2 regions of the Aeoliella fuhlenseeensis genome follow, and region 2 is predicted to be linked to the other one. Evidence: riboswitches for the same ligand, from Rfam matches in the RefSeq annotation. Region 2 holds a riboswitch; the other holds the start of a gene.

Region 1 (4,694 bases), 650 kb from region 2:
GTAACGTTGGTTGCGTGCCACAAACACGTTTGCCCTGGGCTTCAACCAGTCGAACAGCGCAGCGCCACTAAGGAGAGTGGCAGCACCTGCGACACCAGCGGTGAGCACCGTGCGGCGATCGAGATTGGATGGCGCAGTGCTCATAGTGCCGGCTCAGCCAGTTGGGGTTCGGGGTAGCTCAACGCTGGTGCTTGCGAACAGGCCATTTGCGCGAGAGCGAGCAGGGCGAGCTTGTAGGTGCTGACCCAAACTCCTCGCCGCTCAAGGGCTTCGGCCACCAGTTCCTCGAAATTGGCGGGGGAGCGTTTCCAAGCAGCGAGTGCCATCAAAGCGTGGGCGAGCGAGGTGACGCCGGTCGGCACGGCTAGTTGTTGTTCGATGTACGTGAGGCTGCGTTCGATTCGAGGATCGTCCAGCTCTTCGCCCGCAAGCGCTTGCATGGCGATGGCCGAAGGTTGCAGGTGCGGCAGAAGTTCTTGTCCGAGAACGATCGTGTTGCCATAGTTCGCACCGCCGGCGGGGAGCAAGCGATCGACCAGCAAGCGGACGGCTTCGCGAGTGCGAGGGTGATCGGCGTAACCAGCTTGTTTCAAGGCCATGGTCGCAAACGAAGTCGGCTCGAGCCAAGAATGGGTGCCGATCGCCCAGCTCCAGCCCACTATCGATGTGTCGTGACCGATATGAGCCTTTCTCGCGGGAGCGTCCCCCTTATCGGCGAGCAACCAGCGAACTGCCGCCGCGATCTCGGCTTCGAACAACTCGGGGTTCGATTCGTGCCAAGCCATTACCGCCAGGCTGGTGGTCCAGTAAGGGCCGTCCGCCGTGGCGCTGGCCGGCACTGCGCCATTATGTTGTTGCCGGATCGCGAGCCAGCGGGCTGCGCGCTCGGCAGAATCGTTACGACCCGCACGAGCGAGCGCCAAGGCGGCCCAAGCGGTAGGCTCGGCAGTAGCCGTACCACCGGTTGCGTATCCGCCGGGCGTTAGGGTTTCGAGTTGGTCGAGGACGTGTTCGATCATCTTTATCCAGCACCGGATGAAATGGCGTGCTAGATAAGAATAGGTCACGCGAACGCGGGGCCAGCGGCTGGCGGAGCGAACTGCAGAGTTCAATCCACCAGCGACTATTGTCCTTTTTCCCTGTAGAACCCGGCACCGCAAAAAAACTTAGCCGCTTGGTTTGACATCAAGGAAAACTGACATAGGTTTCAAGTGTTCGACCTGCTCACTTCGAAAGAAACGCAGCAAACGAACAGAAGACTTATCGTAAAACTTATCCCGTTATATCTAACACCTTTCGATTCGCTACGGCGAATTGTGACCCCGCCGATTAAGAGCCTGTTGCGTCATCATTCTCGACAAAGGCAAACCAGTCGTGAGGCTGGGACGCAAAGCCAAGGGCCAGTTCGCTGGTAGCCTGGTTACCGAAGGAAGATGGCTGCCGCCGTAAGGCGGTCGCTTGCAGGAAGCGATTGACGACAGCAATGGTACGCAAGCGCAAGTAATGTTTGGCCCGATGGCAGTACACCCAGGCTCGCCCTACCGCACGTTGCGTTAGGGGTACTACCGCGAGGCCGTCAACCGGGAGTTATACCACTCCTGACAACTTTAGGGTGTTGGCTTTACCGCCACCACCGAGACCCGGAGGATGCTATGAAGAAGTTTGCTCAGAAAGTACAACAGTTCCTCAAGTCGGAAGATGGCCCCACCGCTGTTGAGTACGCGGTGATGCTTGCCCTGATCGTGATCGTCTGCTTGACAGCGATTCGTTCGATCGGCACCAACGCCAATACGACCTTTGAGTCGGTCGCCACCGAATTGGCCAGCTAGTCCCCTCCGCAGGGCTCGGACCTTACGGTTCCCTATTGTTGTCGACATCCCCCTCGTCGGTCCGCCGGCGAGGGGGATTTTTTCGTGGTAGAGCGGTTATGACGACTTTTTGCCCGGCGAACTAAGTTCCCCAATCACCCGGCAAGTAGCAAACACGTCCCAACTTCGTGAGCTATGTTTCCACGTGCGGGCGCGAAAGCTACGACCGCGCAACGGCAAGTTCACCGACACGTTCACCACGATCTATTGTGAGATACTCCCATGTTTGACTTGGCTTACTGGCAAGAAGCGCTCGCGACCAACTGGCACGTCTGGCTGGTCACGGTGACCATCGTGGTGATGGCGGTGATCGACGGCATTCAACTCCGCGTGCCGAACAACCTCACCTACCCGATGATCGTCACGGGCTGGATCTACAGCTATACCCTGAGTGCCTACCCCGGTTGGGAAGGCCTCACCTACAGCCTGATGGGCACCGTGGTCGGACTCGCCGTGTTGCTGCCTGCTTATGCCATCGGTGGCATGGGTGCCGGCGACGTGAAGATGATGGCCGGCATAGGCGCTTGGATGTGGGTCGAAGTCACCCTGTACTCGTTCGCCATTGCCACGATTGTTGGTGGTGTGCTGGCGGTCGCGATGGTGCTGCTCAGCGGCACATGGCAGAAGCACCAGGCTCAGTTCTGGAGCATCTGGAACGAGATCTGCACGATCCGCGATCCCGAAAAGCTCGCCGCAATTGCCGCCGAGCGTAAACCCTCGATGCGGCTCTTGCCCTACGGTATTCCGATTGCGATTGGCACCATCATGTACTTCGGCTGGGCCGGACTGCTGGCGTAGTAACCCACCCCAGTATGCAAAGTTAGTTAACCACAGAGTTCACAGAGAGCGCAGAGGGTTGATGGCCGGATAGCAAGGCAACCGGACTTGGATTGTGACTACCGTCAGCACCGCCAGAGGTCCGATGAGGTCTAGCATCCGGACGATAGCAATCGCAGGCCATGCTTTGCGTCTTGGCGCCATTGCGTGAGAACCGTGAAAAGTTTGCAGTTGAGCAGTACTACCGATTGCCGCAACGATTATTGTTTGGATGTTTCTGCCTCTGAGTTCTCCGTGAGCTCTGTAGTTAGCAATTCATGAACCAAGTCGCTGCTAGCATTCACCGCTTAGACATTTTACTGGACCGGATGTGACGATCTTGCCGAAGTTAGCGACAAGGTTCCCAAACTGCGCCGCCGCGCAGTGGGTGGTCACGCCGCCTAACAAGAACCTTGCTTGGCGACACACTTCCGTCGTCGAGCTGCATTACCTGTAGGGGGGTCCGATGCGACCAAAGTCACTCTTACTGCTCGCGCTTGCGCTCGGTTGCGGCCTCGTGGCCTCGATCGGAATTAGCCAGGTAATGGAGAAGAAGGAAACCGTAGTTGGCTACGAAACCGAGCCAATCTACGTGGCGAACGTTAACATCAATCTCAACGATCCCATCGAGCCTTCGATGGTTTCGCTGCACGACTGGCCGAAGGGCAAGGTTCCGCCAGGAGCGATCAAGTCGCTCGACGAGCTGGAAAGCCGTCGTCCTCGCACCACGATCTATCAAGGCGAGCCGATTCTCGAAGGCAAGCTAATGGCCGAGGGCGAGGTACACGACCCCATCGGCAGCATCCCGCCTGGCATGCGTCTGAAGACGATCTCGGTGGACGCCGAGAAGAGTGCCGCGGGTCTATTGAGCCCTGGCGATCGCGTGGACATTCAGTTGTTTGTGGGCCGAAATCCGCAGCAAGGCTTTAATGTTGCTCGGACCAAGGTGATTCTACAGAACATCCGCATCTACGCCGTTGACCAGACGGTGCAGCGTGCGTCCGAAGGTGGCGAAGATCGCAGCATCGCCAAAACCGTGTCGCTGCTGCTCACGCCCGAACAAGCCAATAAGATAGCCCTCGCCGAGCAGGTGGGTACGCTGAACCTGATTCCGCGTAGCCCCGGCGATGAAGCGGTGACCGACGATACCGAGATGGACCTCAGCGTTCTTTTCGGCGATCGCGACTCGCACAACACGCGTAAGAAAGAACAAGGCCCGGCGACGGCTCAAGCAGCACCTGGTGAAGGCTTCCTGAGTGGCTTGATGGCCCAAGTGAAGAAGGCCCAGGATGAAAAGCCGCCGTTCGTGATGACGATTCTCGAAGCCGAGCAGATGCGCGAAGTGGAATTCGACCCGAAGACGGGGAAGCCCATTCGCGATAATGGTTCGACGACCAAGCCGGCGAGCGCTCTGCAAGTACCCGCAGTGCCCGCCAGCACAACGACTCCTTCGCCAACCCAGCCCGACCAGCCCAATCTGGAAGAACTGGAGAAGGAATTTGGATCGGAGTTTCCGATCGACTTTCAGCGTTGAGTTACTTACGGCGATCCATGTGATCGCCCACGCAGGAAAGGCAAGCCAGGGATTGGTGAGCTGTCTCTAGCGTGAACTAAAGGGGGGAGGTCATCGCGCCTGCGCGTGGTGGCTTTGGTCGCCTACGGGCGGCAAGACTAAAAGGAAGTACAGGGATGTACGAACAAGCCCAGCCGATTCTCGGTCGTTCCGCGCGCTCGTGGACTGCCAGCGCACTAGCCGTTGTCCTCGTGGCAACGCTGCAACTGACCGAGTGCGTCGCACAAACGTCGGCGACCTCTGCCGAATTCGCAACGCCGAACATCATTCGCCATATTGGTCGCGACAGCGAGCGACTAGAGATGACGACCAATGCTAGTCGCATCTTGACGCTGGACACGAACATTCCGCGCGTCCAGGTGAACAACCCGGAGCTGATTGCGGTTACGCCGCTCTCGGCAACGCAGATTCAGGTCTCCGCCAAGAAGCCAGGCGTC
Region 2 (4,694 bases):
TGTGATCGACAAGATCAACGCCGCTGCCACCGAGAAGGGCATTAACGTCACCGCCAGCCTCAACACGGCGGGAACCGGCATTCGCATTCTCGACACCACGGTCGGCAATGGCACGCTGAAGGTCGAAGACCTAGGCAGTGGCACCGCCGCTGCGCAGTTGCTGCTGACCACCGCCTCGACCAAATCCCTCGTCGGCACCCAGTCCATCGACGGCCGAGGGCTGTTCGCCGCCCAGGATCAAAACCAAGATGCCCTAGGCGTCCTGGTGCAAGCGATCAACGACTTCGGCGGCGGATTCACCGCCAGCACGTTCTTCGATGGCAGCGGCTACCGCCTGTCGATCACGTCGAAGGAAACCGGCGCGGCGCAGGAACTCACCATCGACACGTCGGACGCTAACTTCAGCATCGCCGAAGCCACCCGGCCTCGCGATGCGGTGCTGCAATTCGGCAACTCATCGGCCGGCGGCATTGTCGTCAGCGCGGCGAAGAACCAGTTCGACAACGTGGTGCCGGGCTTGACGATCAACGTCGCCAAGGCCTCGAACGACTCCGTGACGGTGGACGTGACGCAGGACACCTCGAAGCTCACCACCGCGGCTACCAGTTTTGTCGACTCGTTCAACTCGCTGCGAACGACCATTCAACAGCTGACGTCGTTCGACGCCGAGGCGCAAACGACCGGTCTGTTGTTCGGTCGCAATGAAGTGCTCCGCATCGAAACAGACCTAGCCCGCATACTGTCGGGTCGGTTCACGAGCAGCCCCAGCGTTCGGTCGCTGGAAGGGCTCGGCATCAGCCTGAACGACGAAGGCAAGCTCGAGCTCGACACGGCGCAGTTCAACGAAGCAATCACCAACAGCCCTGGCGAGGTCGAGCGATTCTTCAACGTCGATGGCGTTGGCGTTGTCGATCAATTGACGAAGGCCATCGACCAACTCGCCGGCGAAGAGACGTCGCTCATCGCCCGTCGTTACGATGCGCTGACCTCGACCATCGACGCTAACAACGCCCGCATCGAGACGATGAATAAGTCCCTCGAACGCGAACGCGAGCGGACGCTGCTCGAGTTCTACCGCCTAGAAGAGACGATCGCCAAACTCCAAGGCAACACCGGTTCGCTAGAAGCCATCCAGTACATCCCACCTATCGGCCGTAGCAACTAACCTGACTGCGGACCTCGCCACCATCATCCACGGAAGGATTCATCATGGCCACGACCAATCCGAGCAAGCACCTCGAAGCCAAGATCAAGACCGCGTCGAGCGCTCAGTTGCACCTGATGCTCATCGAAGGCGCCCTGCGGTTCACGATGAAGGCGCAGCAGGACCTCGAAAAGAACAACGAGGGTCACGCCAACGAGGCGATGGTCCGTGCGATCGACATCGTCGGCGAGCTGCTAGCCGGCGTGAAGGGTGGCCAGACCGAAATCAACGCCAAGCTCGCCGATCTCTACCTCTACCTGTTCCACACGCTGACCTCGGCCTACGTCAATACCGACGCCACGAAGCTGGCCGATGTGGTGCGGGTGCTTGAATTCGAACGCGAAACCTGGCGCCTCGCCTGCGAGCGCGTCCACGCCCCGCAGTCGACCGCCGTCCCCTCGCCGGTCATTGCCCAGCACGTGGCGATGCCCGCGCCGGCCCAGGGGTTCTCGTTCGAGGCTTGAGCCCGTAAGGAATAGAGCGTGATTTGAGGCTATGTGAGCCGGGCCGTCCCCGGCCCCGGACCTGCTGCGCTAACGGCACGCTTTCTACCGCCACTCGAAAAATCCCGCTCCGCCGGGTAGGCTGGACGCTTTCCAACCTCCCGCACGCGGTCACCGAGAGAACGAGAGAGCGATGCCGGCCACCAAGCAGCAAATTCGCGTGGGCCACAGCCCCGATCCCGACGACGCCTTCATGTTCTATGCCCTGGCAAAGGACAAAATCGATACTGGCGACCTCGAGTTCACCCACGAACTGGTCGACATCGAGACCCTCAACCAGCGGGCTTTCAGCGGTGAGCTCGAACTCACTGCGGTGAGCATTCACGCCTACGCGTTCCTGATGGACAAGTACATGCTCTGCACCTGCGGCGCGAGCATGGGCGATGGCTACGGGCCGATGGTGGTGGCCAAGACCGAGATGCCGCTCAGCGAAGTCGCCAACAAGACCATTGCGGTCCCCGGCAAGCTCACCAGCGCGTTTCTCGCCCTGCGGCTTTGCCTGGGGCAGGATTTTGATTTCGTGCTGGTGCCGTTCGACGAGATCATCCCCGCCGTCGTGGCCGGCGAGTACCAGGGCCAGCCGATCGACGCGGGGCTGATCATTCACGAAGGCCAGCTCACCTACGGCGACCAGGACCTCAAGCTGATTGTCGACCTTGGCGTCTGGTGGCAGGAAGAAACCGGCCTGCCGCTCCCGCTCGGCGCGAATGCGGTCCGTAAGGACCTGGGCGACCAGACCATCCGCGAAGTGCAGCGGCTGCTCAAGGCCAGCATCGAGTACGGCCTCGATCATCGCCAGCCCGCGCTCGAATACGCGCTGCAATACGGGCGGGATCTCGACAACGCCAAGGCCGACAAATTCGTCGGCATGTACGTCAACGACTGGACGCGTGACTTCGGAGATCGCGGTCGCGCTGCAGTCGCCGAGTTCCTTCGCCGCGGATACGAGGCGGGAGTGCTCCCCCAAGCGGTAGAACCGGAATTTGTGGACGGTTAGGTCCAGAATTCCCTCGCTAGGGGGATTCCCGTATTTGCCAGCCGTTGGACGCGCTATCAAAACCGACCTAAGTTTTGGGTAGGAGAGATTCACTTCTCTTCTACCCCTTTTCGTTTCGGTCCCACTTCTTTTCCACCGCGTTGGGGCACCTAGGTCGTGCCCTCCGAAAAAGGCAAACCTGTCGCGAGGCAGGGACGCAAAGCCGTGGGTCTCTCTATGCACCAGAGAGACTGCCTGGTTACCGGACAAAAATGCAGAACCGTCCGAGTCCGGACAGCAGGCATGCCATGCATACGCTTCCAGGCAGAGTACGTCGCTACGCGACCAACTCCGACGTCCCGTTCCGCCTTTTGCCTTGCGGAGACACGACAGCCGTTATGGCTACCGATGTCCGTTCGCACTGGCAGCACCTGGTTCAGGTGCTCGAAGATCCGCAGGACGAGCTGCCGGAGTACCAACCCGCCATTCCTCCCACCCACGGCGGGTGATCGCACCGGCGGTTCGTCCAACCAAGTGAGAGATAGACCCGGCCGACGAAGGCAAGCAGTCCCCCCCAATACGCTTGCACACTCGCCGGGTCTATCTCCTATTTCATCTGGCTTGTGAGCCGGGTCGTCCTCGACCCCGGACCGCGCTGCGAGCGGGTGACTATCTCAAAATCCGTTTGCCCCTTTCCGGCAAACTATGTTAGGCTCCCAGGGTCGACGCCGACCCCGACGCACCAGGAGCCTAGCGAAATGCCCCGCCAGCGAACCCTAGCCGCCATGTTGGTCTGCGCCTTCGCTTGCATTTCCGCCGCGAGCGCCCAAGCCGACACCTGCGCCGGCCACCGCAGTTTCTACATGGGGTACAGCTACGGAATGCCCCACAGGGCGTCGATTCCGTTCGCCGGCCAGATGAACCCCCGCTACGCGAATAGCGCGCACGCCACCGGACCGGTCTTCCGTTCGGGGCCCACGGATTACTTAGCGCGACAGAACGCGATGGCGGCACAGCAAGCATTAATCGCTCAGGCGTCGGCACGCACCGAGCGAGTCACGTACGCCTCGGACATCGAATTGCTCGACGAGCCCCCGACCGACGATGTCGACGGAGTCGATAGCCAGAACCAAGCCGAGCAGCCAGAGGGCGTCTCGCCCGACTACCCCGGCCAGTTCGCCGCCGCAGAGACCGACACCGCACCCGCTCGCCGGCCGCAGCCCCTGCGTACGGCGTCGCGACCCCGCCCTGCACGCCCAGTGGGCCAGGGTGCCTTCCACGCCGCGGCGTCGCCCGAACTCGCTCGGGCCCTTGGCCACGCGTTCTAGCGCAACGGCGCGAGCCGTCCGGCAACTCTGGGCGCAAGCCGTCCAGCCGAGCTCTCGGTGCGCCTCAAATCGCTAGCGCCAACTCGCCGATACTTGCTCTTCCGCCCCAAATATCACCCCTAGCCCACTTCGCCGGGGGCCAGTATACTGCCGGGCTAGCAAAATTTTTGCAGATCGTAATCAAGGATCGTGGCCATGGCCAAAAAGAGCGGCAAGCGTAAAAAGAAAGTTGAAGTCGTATTCCTCGTGTGCGAGGAAACGGGTGATTACAACTACACCATTCGTCGTAAGACGGGAGGCGAGAAGCTGAAACTCAAGAAGTTCTGCCCTCGCTTGCAGCGCCACACCATCCACAACGAAAAGAAGAAGTAAACCGGTGCGACGGCTTCCGCCCCGCCGCGCAACGTGCGCCGCGGGGAATTGGTTCCTCCCCCGCGTTTACTCCTTCTCTCATGCCCAAAGAATGGCGCATCGCGACGTACGACCTGGCGGTGGTCGATCGGCTTGCGCGGGCTGCCCAGGTGCCTGAGATCGTCGCGCAATTGCTCATCGGCCGCGGCATCGACTGCCCGGACGCGGCGCGAAAATTCATCGACGCCAAGCTCAACGATCTTCGCGATCCCCACCTGCTCCCCGGCGTGACCGGGGCGGCCGAGCTGCTGTTCAAGGCGGCCAAGGATGGC

The links. Region 2 has a riboswitch for cyclic di-GMP ahead of SH292x_RS16375 (hypothetical protein). Riboswitches for the same ligand answer to the same signal wherever they lie in the genome.
Region 1: linked by a shared signal. The riboswitch ahead of SH292x_RS14010 (Flp family type IVb pilin) and the one ahead of SH292x_RS16375 (hypothetical protein) in region 2 are both predicted to bind cyclic di-GMP.

What each region holds. Positions count from the first base shown of each region.
Region 1 covers NZ_CP197417.1:3,533,787-3,538,480, forward strand. The annotation lists gene SH292x_RS14000 (DUF362 domain-containing protein) at 1-144, opposite strand, end outside; gene SH292x_RS14005 (hypothetical protein) at 141-1,019, opposite strand; cyclic di-GMP riboswitch class I at 1,353-1,428, shown strand; gene SH292x_RS14010 (Flp family type IVb pilin) at 1,653-1,829, shown strand; gene SH292x_RS14015 (A24 family peptidase) at 2,091-2,666, shown strand; gene cpaB (Flp pilus assembly protein CpaB) at 3,151-4,218, shown strand; gene SH292x_RS14025 (pilus assembly protein N-terminal domain-containing protein) at 4,374-4,694, shown strand, end outside.
Region 2 covers NZ_CP197417.1:4,183,051-4,187,744, reverse strand. The annotation lists gene fliD (flagellar filament capping protein FliD) at 1-1,165, shown strand, start outside; gene fliS (flagellar export chaperone FliS) at 1,210-1,668, shown strand; gene SH292x_RS16380 (menaquinone biosynthesis family protein) at 1,841-2,704, shown strand; cyclic di-GMP riboswitch class I at 2,866-2,950, shown strand; gene SH292x_RS16375 (hypothetical protein) at 2,992-3,192, shown strand; gene SH292x_RS16370 (hypothetical protein) at 3,442-4,011, shown strand; gene rpmG (50S ribosomal protein L33) at 4,207-4,383, shown strand; gene recJ (single-stranded-DNA-specific exonuclease RecJ) at 4,464-4,694, shown strand, end outside.